DNA from 4 places in the Pseudomonas sp. FP453 genome. Region 3 is predicted to be linked to each of the others. Evidence: predicted binding sites of a transcription regulator. Region 3 holds the regulator's gene; each other region holds the start of a gene.

Region 1 (5,157 bases), 2.7 Mb from region 3:
CCGAAACCCAGCTGCGCAAAGCCATCGATGGCCGCACCGTTCTTGTCCAGGCCAGCCGCCAGCCCGACCGGGTTGGGGAAGTCGAGCCCCATCACCGATACCGGCATCTTTGCCGGTGCCTTGCATACCAGGCCATTGAGCCCCAGGCGGCCACCTGCACCGATCAGGTCCAGGGACAGATCGTGGGAGGTTTCCGGGGAAAGTTTGAACAACAGCTGGCGGGCCAGGGTATACATGGGCGGGCTAGACTCGGATGGCGGCGAAAGGTGGCGACGATTATAGCCGGGGTGGCGGGCTGCATGCGAGGCGTGCCGCCAATCATCATGGGCGATTGGCAACCAGCTCTTCGTAGCGTGCCCAGATCTTCTGCGCGTATTGCAGGCGCAAGGCATCACGTTTGGGGCCTGCCCCGCCACCGACGTTATAGGAGCCGACAGCCGTCCAGTTGTAACCAAAGCGCTGGATGAACTCGGTAAGAATCGACGCTGCCACCTCCACCGAGAGACACGGCTCGCTCAACAACCGTTCTTCCGTAATGCCCAGCTTCAGCAGGCGGGGCAGATGAATGCTGTTGATCTGCATCAAGCCGATATCCCGCGTGCCATTGCTGTTGGCATTGTTGATGGTCTGCGCGCGGTAACCCGACTCGACAGCAGCGATGGCCTGCAGCAACTCCGGCTCAAGGTCATAACGGCTGGCCACTTCATCCCAGCAGTATGCCAGCGCCGGGCTGCTGCCCATCAACAGGCTCAACAACAGGCTTTTCCCCCAGGTTTCAAACATTGTTGACCTGACCACACACCGCACACACATGCGCCACCTGCTTCGCATCAGCACTTCCCGCCTGCACCGGACAAGTAAACCGATACCCTCTGCCATAGATCGTCTTGATAAAGCCCTTGTCGGCTTTCAAGTGCTTGCGTAACGAGTAAATGCATCGTGTCAGCGACTCCTCGGCCACCTCGCCTCTGGGCCATGCGAGTTCCAGCAAGCGGTCCTTGGTCATCAACGTGCCACCAGACCCCAGCAGCAACCGCAGCACCAAACCCTCCTTGGGTGGCAACTGAACGTCTGTCCCTCCCCCCGTCAACCGACCATCGCCATGCAAGGTCCAACGGGCAAAAACAAGAGACGTCGCTGACCCGTCAATCACGACCGCCATACGCACCTCTGCATCCAACTACTGACATTGAAATCCTTATTCCCTGTACTGGCTCACCCGCCAACATCACGACTATAAGAAGCAGTCCTACACCTCGCCCTAGGGAAAAACCCATTCATCCAGCGCTTTTCGCAGGTGCTCAGTAGGACGATTCTTTATCCAGCCTTACCGAGCGACCCAATCCTGGTAAACCTCATGCAACTCAACACCCAATCGATCCTCCAATTGCACCAACTCTCCCAAAGCCATCAACTGACCATTGACCCGCACCTCCACACAGCGAATGACTTCAGGTGTCAGCGGCAACACCTTGCCCACTGCAAACGCCGCCAGACGCTTGCGACTGATCAGTTGCTCTTGCAGGAGTATTTCCAGGTGCATGGACAAGCGCCCTATTCATGGAGAAATTTCGCGACCCCGTTGCATGAACGCGCGATGCACACGCTCATGCTGCTCCGCCGTCAAGGGTGATGGCCCGGGAGGGGTCGTCTGGGTCTTGAGTTCGTTGTGGTCGGCACCGACCTGCCACAACGAGACCTCATCCGGCCGGGTGAGCACATCCAGCTCCGCGACCCACTGCTTGATAAGGCTCACCTGGTCGGGCTTGCCCTGGATCAGCAGGCTGTTGGTGTCTGGATAGGCAATGAACGTAAGGCTGCCGTCAGCCAGTTGCGTCTTGTGCTCGCTGGACAACCGGGCTTCGATCATCGAAGCCATCCCCGGCACGCTGACCGTGTCCGCACCCACTCCAAATTGACGATCAGCGACGTTGACATTGAACACCTGCACCACGCCAACGGCGGGCAACTCCACGCGCGGCTGGGCAGGTGGCCGATCCATCAATTGCGCCATGCGCAGCACCTGATCGACATAGCTTGGCGGCCCCGTGACGGAGAACATGCGTTCCGCGCTTTTATGCAAGGGATAGCTGGACTCATCCAGCCCCGTACGACGCATCAGGCCCCGCAGCCTGTCGACGGAAATGTGCCGCAACGCCACCACCGAGCTCCTCACCTCATCGGCTTCGTAGAGGTACAGGACTTTCCCATCGCGATGCCAGATCAGGCCCTCCTGCATGGCCAGTAGCTCCAGGACCTGTTGCGGCGCATCAAAATCAAACAACCCACTGACGTGCAGGCGAGCGACTTTGCGGCTGAGCACAACCGACAAGCCCAGTGGCACCGAGAGCGCGGTAAAAAAACGCTGCAGGTTCTCCTCCTGCGCCCGGTAGGGCTCGCCCCTGGCTGCGCAGGTGCCCAGCGCTAACGCAGCGCACAACAACCAGCTGCACAGCCGGTGGCGGGTCATCCTTGCAGGGAAAGCACTCTTCACCTTGGTTATCTCGGCAGCCTGGCGTGACAAAGCGGCCATACTGAGAGCCAGCCAGTTTTCAATCTTGACGGAAAACTGACGGCACACCTCCCCCCTGCCCATGGCATGTGCATTGCTACATACACTCATCAGAGCGCGTGCCAACGAAGGCACGGGCCTACGGACAAAGGCGTCGTTACCCTGCAATGGCCTCTAGCGCCATCCGAGGGAACGACGCTTTTTTTTCAGAGAAAAGGCAGGTGTTGATGAACGAACCGGCAGATAACCACCTGAAAAGAGACCCACTGGCCTGGGTCAACGGCAGTGACGCGCCGGAGAAGAGCAGCCTCGACCTGGGCTTCATGGCCCTGAGTGATTGCGCCTCGCTGGTGGTTGCCGCCACCCAGGGCTTCGCCCAACCCTATGGCCTGACACTCAACCTCAAGCGCCAGGCGTCATGGGCCACCCTGCGCGACAAACTGGTCAGCGGCGAACTGGACGCCGCCCACAGCCTGTACGGCCTGATCTATGCCGTGCACCTGGGCATCGGCGGTGTAGCGCCCACCGACATGGCGGTGCTGATGGGGCTGAACCAGAACGGCCAGAGCATCAACCTGTCTCACCGCCTGCAACAGCAAGGCGTGGTCACTCCTGAGGCACTGGATCGCCATGTGCACCAAAGCCGCACAAAACTGACCTTCGCCCAGACGTTTCCCACCGGCACCCACGCCATGTGGCTGTATTACTGGCTGGCGAGCCAAGGCATCCACCCGCTGCAGGACGTCAACAGCGTGGTGGTGCCGCCGCCGCAAATGGTCGCGCACCTGCAAGCCGGGCGTATCGATGGTTTTTGTGTCGGCGAACCCTGGAGCGCCAGCGCGGTGCAACAAAACCAGGGCTTTACCTTGGCAACCACCCAGGCGATCTGGCCAGACCACCCGGAGAAAGTCCTCGGCTGTACCCAGGCGTTTGTCGAGCAATACCCCAACACCGCCCGCGTGTTGGTAATGGCCATCCTCGAAGCCAGCCGCTTCATCGAACAGAGCCAGGAAAACCGCCGCTCCACCGCCCAACTGCTCAGCGCCCGCGACTACCTCGACGCGCCGCTCGACTGCATCGAACCCCGCCTGCTCGGCACCTATGACGACGGCCTCGGCCACCAATGGCAAGACCCCCATGCCCTGCGTTTTTTTGCCGATGGCGCGGTGAACCTGCCGTATCTCTCGGACGGCATGTGGTTCATGACCCAATTCCGCCGCTGGGGCCTGTTGCGCGAAGACCCGGACTACCTCGGAGTTGCCCGCCAGGTGCAGCAATTGACGCTGTATCGCGAAGCCGCCAGCGCCGTTGGCGTCACCCCCATCGCCCAGGACATGCGCAGCAGCCAATTGATCGACGGCAAGCTCTGGGACGGTTCCAACCCCGCCGCCTATGCGCGCAGTTTCCGTCTGCACGCCATGACTGATCCTACCGGCCGCCAGGCCCAGCGCTGACAGGAAGACCGATATGCTGCGAATCCTGTTGATCAATGACACCCCGCGCAAAGTCGGGCGGCTCAAGGCTGCGCTGATCGAGGCCGGGTTCGAGGTGATCGATGAGTCCGGCCTGACCATCGACCTGCCCGGGCGCGTCGAAACGGTGCGCCCGGACGTGATCCTGATCGATACCGAGTCACCCGGGCGCGACGTGATGGAGCAAGTGGTGCTGGTCAGCCGCGACCAGCCCCGGCCCATCGTGATGTTTACCGACGAGCACGACCCGAATGTGATGCGCCAGGCGATCAAGTCCGGCGTCAGCGCCTATATCGTCGAAGGCATCCAGGCCCAGCGCCTGCAACCGATCCTCGACGTGGCCATGGCGCGCTTCGAGAGCGACCAGGCCCTGCGCGCCCAGTTGCAGGCCCGTGACCAACAGTTGGCCGAGCGCAAGCGCATCGAACTGGCCAAGGGCATGCTGATGAAAATGAAGGCCTGCAACGAGGAAGAGGCCTACACCCTGATGCGCCGCCAGGCCATGAGCCGCCAGCAGAAACTGATCCAGGTGGCGGAGCAGATTATCGCCATGAGCGAGTTGCTCGGCTGATCTGGCTCAGCTCTTGCTAAAGGATCCCTATAGGTAACCAACGGCGGTTGCCCCTCCACGACAAAGACGTCGCACATCCGGTTTGCCCCTCGCGAACCCGGTGGCGGCGTTTTTGCGTTTTGGCCCCAGCGTTTGGGGCCGGTGGGGCGGCCTTCGCCGGCAGCTCCATCACCAGGCCTTCTTATAAGACTCCCAACCGTTGAGGTGCGTGATGAAATCAAGCTTCTGGAAATCCGGGCACACCCCGACCCTGTTTGCCGCGTTCCTGTATTTCGATTTGAGCTTCATGGTCTGGTATTTGTTGGGCCCGCTGGCGATCCAGATTGCCGCCGACCTGCACCTGACCACACAACAACGCGGCCTGATGGTTGCGACGCCGATCCTCGCCGGCGCGGTGCTGCGCTTTTTGATGGGCATGCTGGCCGACAAGCTGTCGCCCAAGACAGCCGGCCTGATCGGCCAGGTGATCGTGATCGCGGCGTTGTTCGGCGCCTGGAAACTCGGGATTCACAGCTACGAACAAGCCTTGCTGCTGGGTGTGTTCCTTGGCATGGCTGGCGCGTCGTTTGCGGTCGCCTTGCCACTGGCGTCCCAGTGGTACC
Region 2 (5,157 bases), 640 kb from region 3:
TGTAGATCTCTTGACCGTGTTCAACGAACAGCTTGCCACGCGCCTGGAGGGTTTCCAGGGAGTAGGTCAGCGCCTTGCCGGTTTCTACCGATACCAGAACGCCGTTCTGACGGCCGGACATTTGACCGGACTTCATCACGTCGTAACGGTCGAAGATCGAGGTCAGGATGCCAGCACCGTTGGTCAGGGTCAGGAACTGGTTACGGAAACCGATCAGACCACGAGCAGGGATGTTGTATTCCAGACGTACACGGCCTTTGGCATCCGGCACCATGTTGGTCAGGTCGCCTTTACGCAGACCCATCTCTTCCATCACCTTGCCCTGGGATTCTTCCGGGGTGTCGATGGTGACGTTTTCGAATGGTTCGTGCTTGTTACCGTCAACAACGCGGATGATCACTTCTGGACGACCAACGCCCATTTCGAAGCCTTCGCGACGCATGGTTTCGATCAGTACGGACAAGTGCAGCTCGCCACGGCCCGATACCTTGAACTTGTCAGCCGAGTCGCCTTCTTCAACGCGCAGTGCAACGTTGTACAGCAGCTCTTTGTCCAGACGTTCCTTGATGTTACGGGAAGTCACGAACTTGCCTTCTTTACCGCAGAAAGGCGAGTCGTTTACCTGGAAGGTCATGGAAACGGTTGGCTCGTCAACGGTCAACGGCTTCATCGCTTCAACGTTCAGCGGGTCGCACAGGGTGTCGGAGATGAACAGCGAGTCCATGCCGCTGATGCAGACGATGTCGCCGGCAGCCGCTTCTTCAACGTCTACACGGTGCAGACCGTGGTGACCCATCAGCTTCAGGATACGACCGTTACGCTTCTTGCCGTCGGCGTCGATAGCCACAACCGGAGTGTTCGGCTTGACGCGACCACGAGCGATACGGCCAACGCCGATAATGCCCAGGAAGCTGTTGTAGTCCAGTGCCGAGATTTGCATCTGGAACGGACCGTCACGGTCAACTTTTGGCGCTGGTACGTTGTCGACGATCGACTGGTACAGCGGGGTCATGTCTTCAGCCATGTCGGTGTGGTCCAGACCGGCAATACCGTTCAGGGCCGAGGCGTAGACGACTTTGAAGTCCAGCTGTTCTTCGGTGGCACCCAGGTTGTCGAACAGGTCGAAGATCTGGTCCAGAACCCAGTCCGGACGCGCGCCTGGACGGTCAACCTTGTTGATCACCACGATTGGACGCAGGCCGGCTTCGAAAGCCTTCTTGGTCACGAAACGGGTTTGCGGCATAGGACCGTCTTGGGCATCAACCAGCAGCAGAACGGAGTCAACCATCGACATTACGCGTTCTACTTCGCCGCCGAAGTCGGCGTGGCCCGGGGTGTCCACGATGTTGATGTGGTAGCCGTTCCAGTTGATGGCGGTGTTTTTCGCCAGGATGGTAATACCGCGCTCTTTTTCCTGGTCGTTGGAGTCCATCACGCGCTCGTCGTTGAGCTCGTTGCGCTCCAGGGTGCCGGATTGACGCAGGAGTTTGTCTACCAGGGTGGTTTTACCATGGTCAACGTGAGCAATGATGGCGATGTTACGTAGATTTTCGATCACTTGTGTATCTCGATCAGAGGATTCGGTGTGCTGACAGGTCGTGGCAGCGATTAACAGTAGAGTCAGGCCTTGCCGTTACAGCTTGACGGCAGAGTCGGGGGGCCGGTGACGCAGGCCACAGGCAAACAGCCCCGGGCTCTTAGCTCGGTCGATAAACGCGCACATTGGCATGCCCCTCACTGAGCAAATGGTGGGCATGCAGGCGACTCATCACGCCTTTGTCGCAATACAGCAGGTACTGACGGCTGTTATCCAGTTCCTTGAAACGCGCGTTCAATGCATAAAACGGCAGCGTTTGTACGTCGATGCCAGCGATTTCCAGCGGCTCATCTTCAGCGGCATCCGGGTGACGGATGTCGATGACGATCTGGCCGGCCAGGGCTTCGCTGACTTCTTCGATCTTGATGTCCTGGCCCAATTCGTCGATCACGCGATCGATCGGCACCAGCTTGGCATTCTCGAGCGCACGCTCCAGAACGGCCATGTCGAACTGTTGTTCTTCGTACTCCACGCGGTTGCGCTTGGCGTGGGTCTTGGGGTTCACCGAGATGACCCCGCAATATTCAGGCATGTGCTTGGCAAAATCCGCCGTGCCGATTTCTTCGGCCAGGTCGATGATGTCCTGCTTGTGACTGGCGATCAGCGGGCGCAAGACCAGCTTCTCGGTGACGCAATCGATCAGCGACAGGTTCGGCAGCGTTTGGCTGGAGACCTGGGAGATGGCTTCACCGGTCACCAGAGCGTCGATCTGCAACTGATCGGCGATCCGCGACGCAGCGCGCAACATCATACGCTTCAATACCACGCCCATATGACTGTTATCGACTTTACCGAGAATTTCTCCCAGCACTTCCTCAAACGGTACGCTTACAAATAGCACGCGTTGGGAGCTGCCGTACTTCTTCCAGATAAAGTGCGCGACTTCCATCACGCCCAATTCGTGTGCACGCCCGCCCAGATTGAAGAAGCAGAAGTGGCTCATCAGGCCACGGCGCATGATCTGGTAGGCCGCCACCGTGGAATCGAAACCGCCGGACATCAAGACCAGGGTCTGTTCCAGGGCGCCCAGCGGGTAGCCGCCGATGCTGTTGTGCTGGCTGTGGATGACAAACAACCGTTGGTCGCGAATTTCCATGCGCACTTCAATTTGCGGCGCTTTCAGGGAAATTCCGGCAGCGCCGCACTCGCGACGCAGCTTGCTGCCGACGTATTTTTCGACGTCCATGGAGCTGAAGGCGTGCTTGCCGGCGCGCTTGCAACGCACCGAAAAGATCTTGCCTTCGATCTCGCTGCCGAAGTGCTGTTTGCACTTCTCGGTGATGTCGTCGAAGTCGCCCAGCGGGTACTCATCCACCTGCAGGAAATGCGCGATGCCCGGCATGCAGCTCAGGCGTTCGGTCATGTCCTTCAAGGCTTTGGCGTCGGTGAGGCGGGTTTCCAGCTCGAGGTTGTCCCACACGCCGTTCACCACCACAGCCGGGTCCAGGTCACGGAGCACGGCACGGATGTTCTTGGCCAACTGACGGATGAAACGCGTCCGTACCGGTCGGCTTTTGATGGTGATCTCGGGGAAGACTTTAACGATTAATTTCATGGAAACAGCGCGCGCCGGGCCTGCTGAAAAAGGGGGGCGCGGATTATAGCGGAAATCGCTCAAGGTTTAACCAGTTAATATGCATTGGACTGTGCGCGCACTAAAGCAGTGCGCTTTCAGGCGGAAGCGCCACATTGCGGTGCGCCATTTTCGAGCTTTTGTCGCATTGCACCTTTATAGGGGCGTTTTTGGACCAAAAAACCCATGTTGGCGCACTGGCATGCAATTTGCTCTCTTGTGAGGCAGGTTGCCATGGCGGACTATCCGCGCCGGCATCACCCACATTCTAAGGGCTAACTCCACTACCCCAGCCCGAAGCCACCCGGAGGACACTATGTCGAAGTCGGTTCAACTCATCAAAGATCATGACGTTAAATGGATTGATCTGCGCTTCACGGACACCAAAGGCACGCAGCACCACGTGACCATGCCGGCTCGTGACGCGCTGGAAGACGACTTCTTCGAAGTCGGCAAGATGTTCGACGGTTCCTCCATCGCTGGCTGGAAAGGCATCGAAGCCTCCGACATGATCCTGCTGCCGGACGACGACTCCGCCGTACTGGACCCGTTCACCGAAGAGCCGACCCTGATCCTGGTCTGCGACATCATCGAACCTTCGACCATGCAAGGCTACGATCGCGACCCGCGCGCCATCGCCCACCGTGCCGAGGAATACCTGAAGACCACCGGTATCGGTGACACCGTTTTCTGCGGTCCAGAGCCTGAGTTCTTCATCTTCGACGAAGTGAAGTTCAAGTCCGACATCTCCGGTTCGATGTTCAAGATTTTCTCCGAGCAAGGCTCGTGGATGTCCGACCAAGACATCGAAGGCGGCAACAAAGGCCACCGTCCAGGCGTCAAAGGCGGCTACTTCCCAGTACCTCCGTTCGACCACGACCACGAAATCCGTACCTCCATGTGCAACGCGCTGGAAGAAATGGGCCAGGTCGTTGAAGTTCACCACCACGAAGTGGCAACTGCTGGCCAGAACGAAATCGGCGTCAAGTTCAACACCCTGGTGAAGAAGGCCGACGAAGTTCAAACCCTGAAATACGTTGTCCACAACGTAGCTGACGCCTACGGCCGCACCGCGACCTTCATGCCTAAGCCTCTGTACGGTGATAACGGTTCGGGCATGCACGTGCACATGTCCATCGCCAAAGATGGCAAGAACACCTTCGCCGGCGAAGGCTATGCCGGCCTGTCGGAAACTGCCCTGTTCTTCATCGGCGGTATCATCAAGCACGGTAAGGCCCTGAACGGCTTCACCAACCCGGCGACCAACTCCTACAAGCGTCTGGTACCAGGTTTCGAAGCACCGGTCATGCTGGCCTACTCGGCCCGTAACCGTTCCGCCTCGATCCGTATTCCTTACGTCAACAGCCCACGTGGCCGTCGTATCGAAGCACGTTTCCCGGACCCGGCTGCCAACCCGTACCTGGCGTTCGCCGCCCTGCTGATGGCTGGCCTGGACGGCATCCAGAACAAGATCCACCCAGGCGACGCCGCCGACAAAAACTTGTACGACCTGCCGCCTGAAGAGGCCAAAGAGATCCCACAAGTGTGCGGCAGCCTGAAAGAAGCCCTGGAAGAGCTGGACAAGGGCCGTGCGTTCCTGACCAAAGGCGGCGTGTTCAGCGACGACTTTATCGATGCCTACATCGCCCTGAAAAGCGAAGAAGAAATCAAGGTCCGCACCTTCGTACACCCACTGGAATACGAGCTGTACTACAGCTGCTGATCCGGTAGCGCTGCTTAACGTGGCGTGACAAAAAAGACCTCCTTCGGGAGGTCTTTTTTTTGCCTGTTTGCCTTGTCCGATCACGCCCCAGTTCAGTGCAGGCCATTTCCGGTCATTTCATAAATTTGCAGAAATATCCGACATACCCCAGACAGCCGATTCGCCAGGATGCAACGACCAGCCGCCACCCTCCTGCGTACTTAGCAATGAATCCCACCTGCAAACGCCTATGCTCACTGATGCTCATGCTCAGCCCGCTGGCCT
Region 3 (5,157 bases):
CCTTTCAGCTAAGGTCGCGGTGGCGAACCTGGACGTTCTTGAGGGTTTGTTGCAGTACCTGGCCCAGGCGTTCGGTCAGGTAGACCGAGCGGTGGTGGCCGCCAGTGCAGCCAATGGCAATGGTGACATAGGCCCGGTTGCTTGCGGCAAAGCGCGGCAGCCATTTGAGCAGGTAGCTGGAGATATCCTGGAACATCTCTTCGACATCCGGCTGCGCTGCCAGGTACTCGGCCACGGGCTGGTCCAGCCCGGACTGCTCACGCAGCTCGGGTTTCCAATAGGGGTTCGGCAGGCAACGCACATCGAACACCAGGTCGGCATCCACCGGCATGCCGCGCTTGAAGCCAAACGACTCGACGAGAAACGCGGTGCCAGGCTCCGGCTGATTCAGCAGGCGCAGCTTGATGGCGTCGCGCAGCTGGTACAGGTTGAGGCTGGTGGTGTTGATCTTGAGGTCGGCGAGGTCGATGATCGGCCCCAGCAACTTGGTTTCGTCTTCGATGGCTTCCGCCAGGGAACGATGCGGGCTGCTGAGGGGGTGGCGCCGGCGGGTTTCGGAAAAACGCTTGAGTAGCGTCTCTTCGTCGGCGTCCAGGTACAACACATCGCAATGTATGTGCTTGGCGCGAACTTCCTCAAGCAATTGCGGGAACCGCTCAAGGTGGCTGGGCAGGTTGCGGGCATCGATCGACACGGCCACCAGGGGTTGCGCCAGTTCGGTATGGATCAGGGCACGTTCGGCCAGCTCCGGCAGCAAGCCGGCGGGCAGGTTGTCGATGCAGTAGAAACCGTTGTCCTCAAGCACGTTGAGGGCGGTGCTTTTACCCGAGCCGGAGCGGCCGCTGACGATGATCAAACGCATGATTACTGCCCGTTCTGTTCATCCAGGACAACCTGGTACAGCGCCTCGTTGCTGCTGGCACTGCGCAGTTTGTCGCGTACTTCCTTGCGGTCGAGCATGCTGGCGATCTGACGGAGCAGTTCCAGGTGTGCATCGGTGGCGGCTTGCGGGACCAGCAGAACGAACAGCAGGTCAACCGGTGCGCCGTCGATGGCGTCGAAATCGATGGGGGCGTCCAGGTGCAACAGGGCGCTGACAGGTGCCTCACAGCTTTTGAGGCGGCAATGGGGAATGGCGATGCCGTTGCCAAAACCGGTGGAACCGAGTTTTTCACGGGCAATCAGAGCCTCGTACACATCTTGCATCTCCAGGTCAGGCACTTCGCGGCTGATCAGGTTGGCAATTTGTTCGAGGGCTTTCTTTTTGCTGCCGCCCGGCGCGTTCACGAGGGAACGGCCGGGGGTCAGGATGGTTTCAAGTCGAATCATGGGTGGGGAGTGTTAGCGGCCTGTGCCCTGGAGAAGGCTCTGCTGCTTTTCCTTATGCTTTTTGATTTGGCGATCCAGCTTGTCGGTCAGGTCGTCAATGGCGGCATACATATCTGAATGCTCGGCATTGGCGACGACTTCCCCGCCGGGTATACGCAAGGTGGCTTCGATTTTCTGCTTCAGCTTTTCGACAGTCATGATGACTTGCACGTTGGTGATCTTGTCGAAATGCCCCTCAATTCTTTTGAGTTTTTCGCCGATATAGGCGCGCAGCGGTTCGGTCACTTCCAGTTGGTGTCCACTGATGTTGACTTGCATACAGCTTCTCCTTCGTTGCCAGTGCATAAAGCGGTGGGCAGGAATACCCACCACTGGAACGCTGTGGCCCGCCCGTCACATCAAACGCTTACGCTCGCTGGAAGGCGCGATCCCGAGGGACTCGCGGTACTTGGCGACGGTTCGACGGGCGACCTGAATGCCTTGTGCCTCCAGTAAACCAGCGATCTTACTGTCACTCAATGGCTTTTTCTGATTTTCCGCGGCAACCAGTTTTTTGATGATCGCGCGAATCGCCGTGGACGAGCATTCGCCGCCTTCGGAGGTGCTGACGTGGCTGGAGAAAAAGTATTTCAGCTCATAAATACCCCGTGGGGTATGCATGAATTTTTGCGTGGTCACCCGGGAAATCGTCGATTCGTGCATGCCGACCGCTTCGGCGATGTCATGCAGCACCAGCGGTTTCATCGCTTCATCGCCATATTCCAGGAAGCCGCGCTGGTGCTCGACGATCTGGGTGGCGACTTTCATCAGGGTTTCGTTGCGGCTCTGCAGGCTCTTGATGAACCAGCGGGCCTCCTGCAACTGGTTGCGCATGAAGGTGTTGTCGGCGCTGGTGTCGGCGCGGCGCACGAAGCCGGCGTATTGCGGGTTGACCCGCAGGCGTGGAACCGATTCCTGGTTCAGCTCCACCAGCCAGCGCTCGTTGTCCTTGCGCACGATCACGTCAGGGACCACGTACTCAGCTTCGCTGGACTCGATCTGCGAGCCCGGACGCGGGTTGAGGCTCTGCACCAGCTCGATGACCTGGCGCAGGTCGTCTTCCTTGAGCTTCATGCGGCGCATCAACTGGCTGTAGTCGCGGCTGCCCAGCAGGTCGATGTAGTCAGTGACCAGGCGCTGGGCTTCAGCGAGCCAAAGGGTCTTGGCGGGCAGTTGGCGCAATTGCAGCAGCAGGCATTCGCTGAGGGTGCGGGCGCCAATACCGGCGGGCTCGAACTGCTGGATGCGGTGCAGGACGGCTTCGATCTCGTCCAGTTCGATGTCCAGCTCCGGGTCGAACGCTTCGAGGATCTCCTCCAGCGTCTCGTCCAGGTAGCCCTGGTTGTTGATGCAATCGATCAGGGTCACGGCGATCAGGCGATCGGTGTCCGACATCGGCGCCAGGTTCAGTTGCCACAGCAGATGGCTCTGCAGGCTCTCGCCGGCGGAGGTGCGGGTGGTGAAGTCCCACTCGTCGTCATCGTTGCTGGGCAGGCTGCTGGCGCTGGTCTGGTAGACGTCTTCCCAGGCGGTGTCCACGGGAAGCTCGTTGGGAATGCGTTCGTTCCATTCGCCTTCTTCCAGGTTGTCCACCGTCGGGGCGGTTTCCTGGTAGGAGGGTTCCTGCACGTCGGAGTTGGGTTTTTGCTCGATGTTGTCGGCCAGCGGGTCTGCATTATCGAAGTCGTCGCCTTCTTCCTGGCGTTCGAGCATCGGATTGGACTCCAGGGCCTCCTGGATTTCCTGTTGCAGGTCCAGGGTCGACAATTGGAGCAGGCGGATGGCCTGTTGCAGCTGCGGTGTCATCGTCAGCTGCTGGCCCATTCTCAGGACTAGCGATGGTTTCATGGCAGGGGCTTAACACCTTATTCGCCGGCGCAATGCGCCATCCACGACAGGGCGCGTGAGCGCCAAACATAAGCAAATTATATGCCTGATATCGCGGGCTTTGCCTAGAGCGCGGTAACAATAAAAATCCGGAAGTTCCTATTGATTTCCGCGCACCTTGGCAAACGGCCGTGACACCACGGTGTTTACAGGCGGAACTCGTGACCCAGGTACACTTCCTTCACCAGTTCGTTGGCCAGGATAGTGGCTGAATCGCCTTCGGCGATCAGTTGGCCATCGTTGACGATATACGCGGTTTCGCAGATATCGAGGGTTTCACGCACGTTGTGGTCGGTGATCAGTACGCCGATGCCCTTCGCCTTGAGGTGGTGGATGATCTGCTTGATATCGCCGACCGAAATCGGGTCGACGCCGGCAAACGGTTCGTCCAGCAGGATGAACTTCGGCGCGGTGGCCAGGGCGCGGGCGATTTCCACACGACGACGCTCACCACCGGACAAGCTCATGCCGAGGTTGTCGCGGATGTGGTTGATGTGGAATTCCTGCAACAGGCTTTCCAGCTCCTGGCGACGGCCGTCACGGTCGAGTTCCTTGCGGGTCTCGAGGATCGCCATGATGTTGTCGGCTACCGACAGTTTGCGGAAGATCGACGCCTCCTGTGGGAGATAGCCGATACCGGCCCGTGCACGACCGTGCATCGGCTGGTGGCTCACGTCCAGGTCGTCGATCAGTACACGACCCTGATCCGCCTGGACCAGGCCGACGATCATATAGAAGCAGGTCGTCTTGCCGGCGCCGTTGGGGCCGAGCAAGCCGACGATCTGGCCGCTGTCGATCGACAGACTGACGTCACGCACGACCTGACGGCTTTTGTAGGCCTTGGCCAGATGCTGGGCTTTCAGGGTTGCCATTACTCGGCCTTCTTCTTCGGCTGGATAACCATGTCGATGCGCGGACGTGGTGCGGTCACCTTGGAGCCATTGGCGCGGCCGGCGTTGGCGATCTGCTTCACGGTGTCGTAGGTGATTTTCTCGCCTTCCGTGGAGTTGCCGTCCGGGCTGAGCACCTTGGCCTGGTCGATCAGGACAATGCGGTTCTGCTGGGCGTGGTACTGGATGGTCTTGCCGTAGCCCTTCATCGGGCCGGTGTCGGTAGGCGACTGCTTCTGTTCGAAGTAGGCCAGGTTGCCCACCGAAGTCACCACGTCGATGTCGCCGGACTGGGTGCGAGTCAGTGTCACCGTATTGCCGGTGATCTTCATCGAGCCCTGGGTAATGATCACGCCGCCGGTGTAGGTGGCGACGCCTTGCTTGTCGTCCAGTTGCGCATCGTCAGCCGAAATGTGGATCGGTTGCTGGCTATCGTTCGGCAGAGCCCAGGCGCTCACGCTTCCCAGTGCTGCGCCCAGACTGAGCAAAATAGGGAGAGTTTTAACGAGCCTCATACTGTCCTCTTACGTTCGATAGCAGGTGTATCCTGCTTTCTTTCAAATACGCTTTCATTCCCTTGCCAGTCGATACCCCGCCAGCGCCGTCGATTCTAACGTCTTGCTCGGTCTGCGCATATTGCTTCTGCGGGAATACGGTCATGCGACTGCTGGTAATCACGGTGTCACGGTTTTTATCATCGGTGCGCGCAACGCGTACCGAATCGATCAGTTCCACTTCGGTGCCGTCCGGGTTGACCTCGCCACGCTTGCTGGTGACGTGCCACGGAAACTCGGTGCTGCGGTAGATGTTCATGTCCGGGTTGGTCAGCAGGGTCACTTCGCTGGTCTTCACGTGCTCGACCTTGTCCGAGGTGATCTCGTACTGCACCTTGCCGTCCGGCAGGTACTGGATGCTGTACGCATTGGTGGCGTAATAGTCGATAGCGCCTTGATCAACCTGCGCGACAGGCTGGTCGAGAAAGCGCTCCGGGCTGATATTCCAGTAGCCCACC
Region 4 (5,157 bases), 1.3 Mb from region 3:
TGCGGTCCAGCAACGGCCCCGAGAGTCTGTTGCGATAGCGTTGGACCTGCTCCGGCGTACAGCGACAGCGCCCGCTGGGTTCGCCCATGTAGCCACAGGGGCAGGGGTTCATCGCGGCCACCAATTGAAAGCGCGCGGGGAAGCTCACCCGGTCGCGGGCGCGGGAAATGACGATGTGCCCCGATTCCAAGGGCTCGCGCAGAACCTCCAGCACCTTGCGATCAAACTCTGGCAACTCATCCAGAAACAATACGCCGTGATGGGCCAGGGTGATTTCCCCCGGTTGCGGCTTTGATCCGCCGCCGACCAAGGCCGGGCCTGACGCGGAATGGTGCGGCTGACGAAACGGTCGGTGCGGCCAATGGCTCAGGGGTGCCAGGCTGACCACGGATTGAATCGCCGCCACTTCCAACGCTTCCTGCTCGCTCAGTGGCGGCAACAAGCCGGGCAGGCGGCTGGCGAGCAAGGTCTTGCCGGTGCCGGGCGGCCCGCTGAACAGCAGGTTGTGGGCGCCCGCTGCCGCAATCAACAGCGCGCGCTTGGCAGCCAATTGGCCCTGAACTTCGCTCAAGTCCGGGTATGGCTTGTTCAAGTACAACAAGCCATCGGACTTGTAGGGTTCAATCGGTTGGTGCCCGTTCAGGTACGCAACGACCTGCAACAGGTGATCCACCGCAATCACCTTCAAGCCTGACGCCAGGCACGCTTCCTCGGCATTCGCCCTGGGCACTATGACGGTGCGCCCGGCCTTGCGCGCCGCCAATGCCGCTGGCAATACACCCTTCACCGCGCGCACCTCGCCGGACAGCGCCAGTTCGCCCAGGCATTCCACTTCATCGAGCATCAGCGCCGGCACCTGCACACTGGCGGCCAGGATGCCCAGGGCTATCGCCAGATCAAAACGCCCGCCGTCCTTGGGCAGGTCGGCGGGCGCGAGGTTGAGAGTGATGCGGCGGGATGGGTATTGCAGTGCGCTATTGAGGATGGCGCTGCGTACGCGGTCCTTGCTTTCCTTGACGGCGGTTTCGGGCAGGCCCACCAGGGTAAGTGATGGCAGACCATTGGCCATATGCACTTCGACGGTGACCGCCGGGGCTTCAACGCCGACCTGGGCGCGGCTGTGGACGATGGCGAGGGACATGATCGTTCCTTGAAATGGAGAGGCCGCTTCCTGCGGTTTTTCAAGGGTAGACGAGGTGGGGAAGAGCGAGGCGGGGGAGGTTTTACAGAACGTATCCGCGAGGCAGCACAGGGCAAATGTGGGAGCAGGCAAGCCAGCTCCCACATGGACCGTGTTTATTCAGCAGGTGGCGGCGTCAACCGCGCTTCCAGTTCGGCGACTTTCGCTTCCAGGCTCTCAAGCCGCGCACGGGTGCGGGCCAGTACGACCATCTGGCTGTCAAACTCTTCCCGGCTCACCAGGTCGAGCTTGCTGAAGCCGCTTTGCAGCAGCGCCTTGAACTGGCTTTCGATTTCAGTGCGGGGCAGCGGGGTGTCGCCGCTGAACAGGCGAGAGGCGTGGCCGCTCAGGGCGTCGAGGAGGTCTTTGGGCGCGAGCATGGGAAATATTCCGAGAAACTGTTGGCCGGCAGTGTATCACGCGGCGTCTATAGTCTTTTTTACCGCCGCCAGCGCACGATTTTCGCGCAACGTGCCGTACGGCGGCGCACTGTTTTTGTGCGCATTGCCGTCGCCAAAACACCCCATAGCTGGGCAAACGTGGGCAAAGGACTGATTTCAGTGATTTTTACGGAGCTGGCAAGGTTTCTGCTTAGACGATCATGACCCATGCACTGATGCAGTCGCTGTGACGAATGCAGTGCGCCGACGGATCAGGGGTACAGGTTTCGTCACCAGTGGATCGCTGGCGTCACAAAGGCAATTGCCTTCGCGACGACGCGTTACAAAGCCAGGCACTGCGCTTAGACTTGAGACGGGTTTGTTTTCCTGGGGCAAGTCCACCAATTCGGGAGAGAGTTTTCATGAAGCTAGTCACTGCCATCATCAAGCCGTTCAAGTTGGACGATGTACGCGAGTCGTTGTCCGAGATCGGCGTGCAGGGCATTACCGTCACTGAGGTCAAAGGCTTCGGTCGGCAGAAGGGTCACACCGAGCTGTATCGCGGCGCGGAATACGTGGTCGATTTCCTGCCGAAGGTGAAGATTGATGTCGCCATTGACGACAAGGATCTTGACCGGGTTATCGAGGCGATAACCAAGGCGGCCAACACCGGCAAGATCGGTGACGGCAAGATCTTCGTGGTCAATCTGGAACAGGCTATTCGCATCCGTACCGGCGAAACCGATACCGACGCAATCTAAGCCGCCAAACCCCAACGCCCCAGGAGAAAACAATATGACTCTGCGTAAATTCGCAGGGCTCGGAGCCCCTGTTGTCCATCGTAATGCCAAGCCTGGCCATGGCGGCAGACGAAGTGGCTGCTCCAGTCCTCAATTCCGGCGACACCGCCTGGATGCTGACGGCCACCGCTTTGGTGCTGTTCATGACCATCCCTGGCCTGGCGCTGTTCTACGGCGGCATGGTCCGCTCCAAGAATATTCTGTCGGTGATGATGCAGTGCTTCGCCATCACTGGCCTTATCAGCATTCTGTGGGTTTGTCTACGGCTACAGCATCGCGTTCGATACCACCGGTATGGAACAGGGTGTGGTCAACTTCAACTCCTTCTTCGGCGGCATGGGCAAGGCGTTCCTGGCGGGCGTGACCCCGGCCAGCATCACCGGGCCTGCGGCGCTGTTCCCGGAAGCGGTGTTCATCACCTTCCAGATGACTTTCGCCATCATCACCCCGGCCCTGATCGTCGGTGCCTTCGCCGAGCGCATGAAGTTCTCCGCGATGCTGATCTTCATGGCTATCTGGTTCACCCTGGTTTATGCGCCGATTGCGCACATGGTCTGGAGCGGCAACGGCGGCCTGATGTGGGACTGGGGTGTGCTGGACTTCGCCGGCGGCACCGTGGTGCACATCAACGCCGGTGTGGCTGGCCTGGTGGCGTGCATCGTGCTCGGCAAGCGCAAAGGCTTCCCGACCACCCCAATGGCACCGCACAACCTCGGTTACACCCTGATCGGTGCGGCCATGCTGTGGATCGGCTGGTTCGGCTTCAACGCCGGTTCCCGCCGCTGCAGCCAACGGCACCGCCGGCATGGCGATGCTGGTCACCCAGATCGCTACCGCTGCGGCGGCGCTGGGCTGGATGTTCGCCGAGTGGATCACCCACGGTAAGCCAAGCGCACTGGGCATTGCCTCGGGCGTGGTCGCCGGCCTGGTTGCAATCACGCCAGCTGCGGGCACCGTGGGCCCGATGGGCGCCCTGGTGATCGGCCTGGTGGCCGGTGTGATCTGCTTCTTCTGCGCCACCAGCCTCAAGCGCAAGCTGGGCTACGACGACTCCCTGGACGCATTCGGCGTGCACGGTATCGGCGGTATCGTCGGTGCGATCCTCACCGGTGTGTTCGCAGCCCCTGCATTGGGCGGCTTCGGCACCGTGACTGACGTGGCTGCACAGGTCTGGATCCAGTGCAAAGGCGTCGGCTTCACCGTGATCTACACGGCGATCGTGACCTACATCATCCTCAAGGTGCTGGACATGGTCATGGGCCTGCGGGTCACCGAAGAGGAAGAGGCTGTCGGCCTCGACCTGGCGCAACACAACGAACGCGGCTACAACTTGTAAGTATGCGAAAAAAAATGCCCGGCTTGCCGGGCATTTTTTTGTCTGGTGTTTGTGAGAGAGAGCACGCGACGTGCCCCCGCATGCGAATGTCTTACAGGCATGTAGGCGTATTCGGCACTTTGTTTTTTCCCAGAGCGCGCTAGAATGCGCGCCGATGGGCGCAAAACTGTATTTATCAGGGCGAGCAGCGTGATCATGACGCTGCTTGTAAAGTCCTCGCCATCTCTCGCGGTGATGAGGCATAAGCCACTGGTTATCCAGTGGATGTTGATTTTTTTCCGGCGGCCTCGACAGAGGATGAAGCTGGGCTATAACTAATCTGCTTTTCGCAAGTCATGAGGTAGAACATGAGCGACGATGATCTGGAAAACGATGACCTCGAAGTAGGTGACGACGACGAGACCGATGAAGGTCTTGACGCAGCAGCCGTTGACGACGGTGCCGACGAAGCCGAGGACAGTGGCGACGGCGACTCAGCACCCAAAGCCAAAGGCAAAGCCAAGGCTGCTGTTTCGGTAGACGAACTGCCGAGCGTTGAAGCCAAGAACAAAGAGCGCGATGCGTTGGCCCGTGCGATGGAAGAATTCCTCGCTAAAGGCGGCAAAGTGCAGGAAGTCGAGGCCAACGTGGTGGCTGATCCACCGAAGAAGCCGGATAACAAGTACGGCAGCCGACCTATCTGAGGTCAGCCACCTGCTTGTAGGAAAAAGCCCGCCGTCGCTGCGGGCTTTTTCATGTCTGGAACAAACTCATCAGGGCACAGCAATACCCTGTGGGAGCTGGCTTGCCTGCGATGGCGGTCTGTCAGTTAGCCCTGTGGTGCCTGGCCCACCGCTATCGCAGGCAAGCCAGCTCCCACATTGGGCCCGGTGTTAGTTCCAGCTTTTGAGGAGCGCTGGAAGTTCAGCCAAGTTGCGAATCTGTGCATCAGGGTTTTTTTCCCCATCCCACACCTTGCCCGCCGGGTTAAACCACACCGCCCGCAGCCCCGCCTGTTGCGCCCCGGCAATGTCATCCCCCGGATGATCACCAATATGCACCGCCGCACTGGCCTCCACGCCGCCGCGCTTCATCGCCTCCTGGAACAATCGCGCATCCGGCTTGGCGATGCCGATGTCTTCGGCGCGCAGGGCAAAGTGGAAGTAATCGGCCAGGCCGACGCGCTGCACATCGGCATTGCCGTTGGTGATCACGCCCAGCAGGAAGTGCTGGCGCAGCGCTTGCAACATCGGCACGGCTTCAGGGAACGGGGTGAGCTGATGGCGTGCATGGATGAAGGCTTCAAAGCACACATCGGCCATTTGCGTGGCCTCGGGTTGTGGATAACCGGCTTCTTCAAAGGCGTGGGTCAACACCCGCTGACGCAGGATACTGATGCGGTGTTTCAGCTCGGGATCGCGCTCCAGCACCTGCTGGCGCAGGTTGGCGAAATGCTCCAGCGGCAACTCGCCGACCTCTGGC

Evidence for each region. Region 3 encodes sigma-54, which starts transcription at its own class of promoters, with help from an activator protein. Its sites were predicted from a motif close to ANTGGCATNNANNTTGCTNT; they were not measured.
Region 1: PSH87_RS20690 (CmpA/NrtA family ABC transporter substrate-binding protein) is a predicted target of sigma-54. The motif match lies at 2,594-2,613, and genes of this name have one in related genera.
Region 2: glnA (glutamate--ammonia ligase) is a predicted target of sigma-54. The motif match lies at 3,367-3,386, and genes of this name have one in related genera.
Region 4: glnK (P-II family nitrogen regulator) is a predicted target of sigma-54. The motif match lies at 1,755-1,774, and genes of this name have one in related genera.

What each region holds. Positions count from the first base shown of each region.
Region 1 is NZ_CP117435.1:4,571,157-4,576,313, forward strand. It holds gene PSH87_RS20665 (quinone-dependent dihydroorotate dehydrogenase) at 1-236, opposite strand, end outside; gene PSH87_RS20670 (transglycosylase SLT domain-containing protein) at 322-783, opposite strand; gene PSH87_RS20675 (winged helix-turn-helix domain-containing protein) at 776-1,162, opposite strand; gene PSH87_RS20680 (FliM/FliN family flagellar motor switch protein) at 1,328-1,543, opposite strand; gene PSH87_RS20685 (secretin N-terminal domain-containing protein) at 1,559-2,440, opposite strand; gene PSH87_RS20690 (CmpA/NrtA family ABC transporter substrate-binding protein) at 2,740-3,966, shown strand; gene PSH87_RS20695 (ANTAR domain-containing response regulator) at 3,980-4,555, shown strand; gene PSH87_RS20700 (NarK/NasA family nitrate transporter) at 4,767-5,157, shown strand, end outside.
Region 2 is NZ_CP117435.1:392,332-397,488, reverse strand. It holds gene typA (translational GTPase TypA) at 1-1,558, opposite strand, end outside; gene thiI (tRNA uracil 4-sulfurtransferase ThiI) at 1,698-3,152, opposite strand; gene glnA (glutamate--ammonia ligase) at 3,487-4,893, shown strand; gene PSH87_RS01735 (hypothetical protein) at 5,139-5,157, shown strand, end outside.
Region 3 is NZ_CP117435.1:1,031,359-1,036,515, forward strand. It holds gene rapZ (RNase adapter RapZ) at 5-862, opposite strand; gene ptsN (PTS IIA-like nitrogen regulatory protein PtsN) at 865-1,329, opposite strand; gene hpf (ribosome hibernation-promoting factor, HPF/YfiA family) at 1,342-1,647, opposite strand; gene PSH87_RS04605 (RNA polymerase factor sigma-54) at 1,723-3,216, opposite strand; gene lptB (LPS export ABC transporter ATP-binding protein) at 3,402-4,127, opposite strand; gene lptA (lipopolysaccharide transport periplasmic protein LptA) at 4,127-4,660, opposite strand; gene lptC (LPS export ABC transporter periplasmic protein LptC) at 4,647-5,157, opposite strand, start outside.
Region 4 is NZ_CP117435.1:6,030,341-6,035,497, reverse strand. It holds gene PSH87_RS27635 (YifB family Mg chelatase-like AAA ATPase) at 1-1,141, opposite strand, end outside; gene PSH87_RS27630 (accessory factor UbiK family protein) at 1,297-1,560, opposite strand; gene glnK (P-II family nitrogen regulator) at 1,983-2,321, shown strand; partial or broken gene PSH87_RS27620 (ammonium transporter) at 2,356-3,696, shown strand; gene sutA (transcriptional regulator SutA) at 4,044-4,379, shown strand; gene PSH87_RS27610 (HAD family hydrolase) at 4,569-5,157, opposite strand, start outside.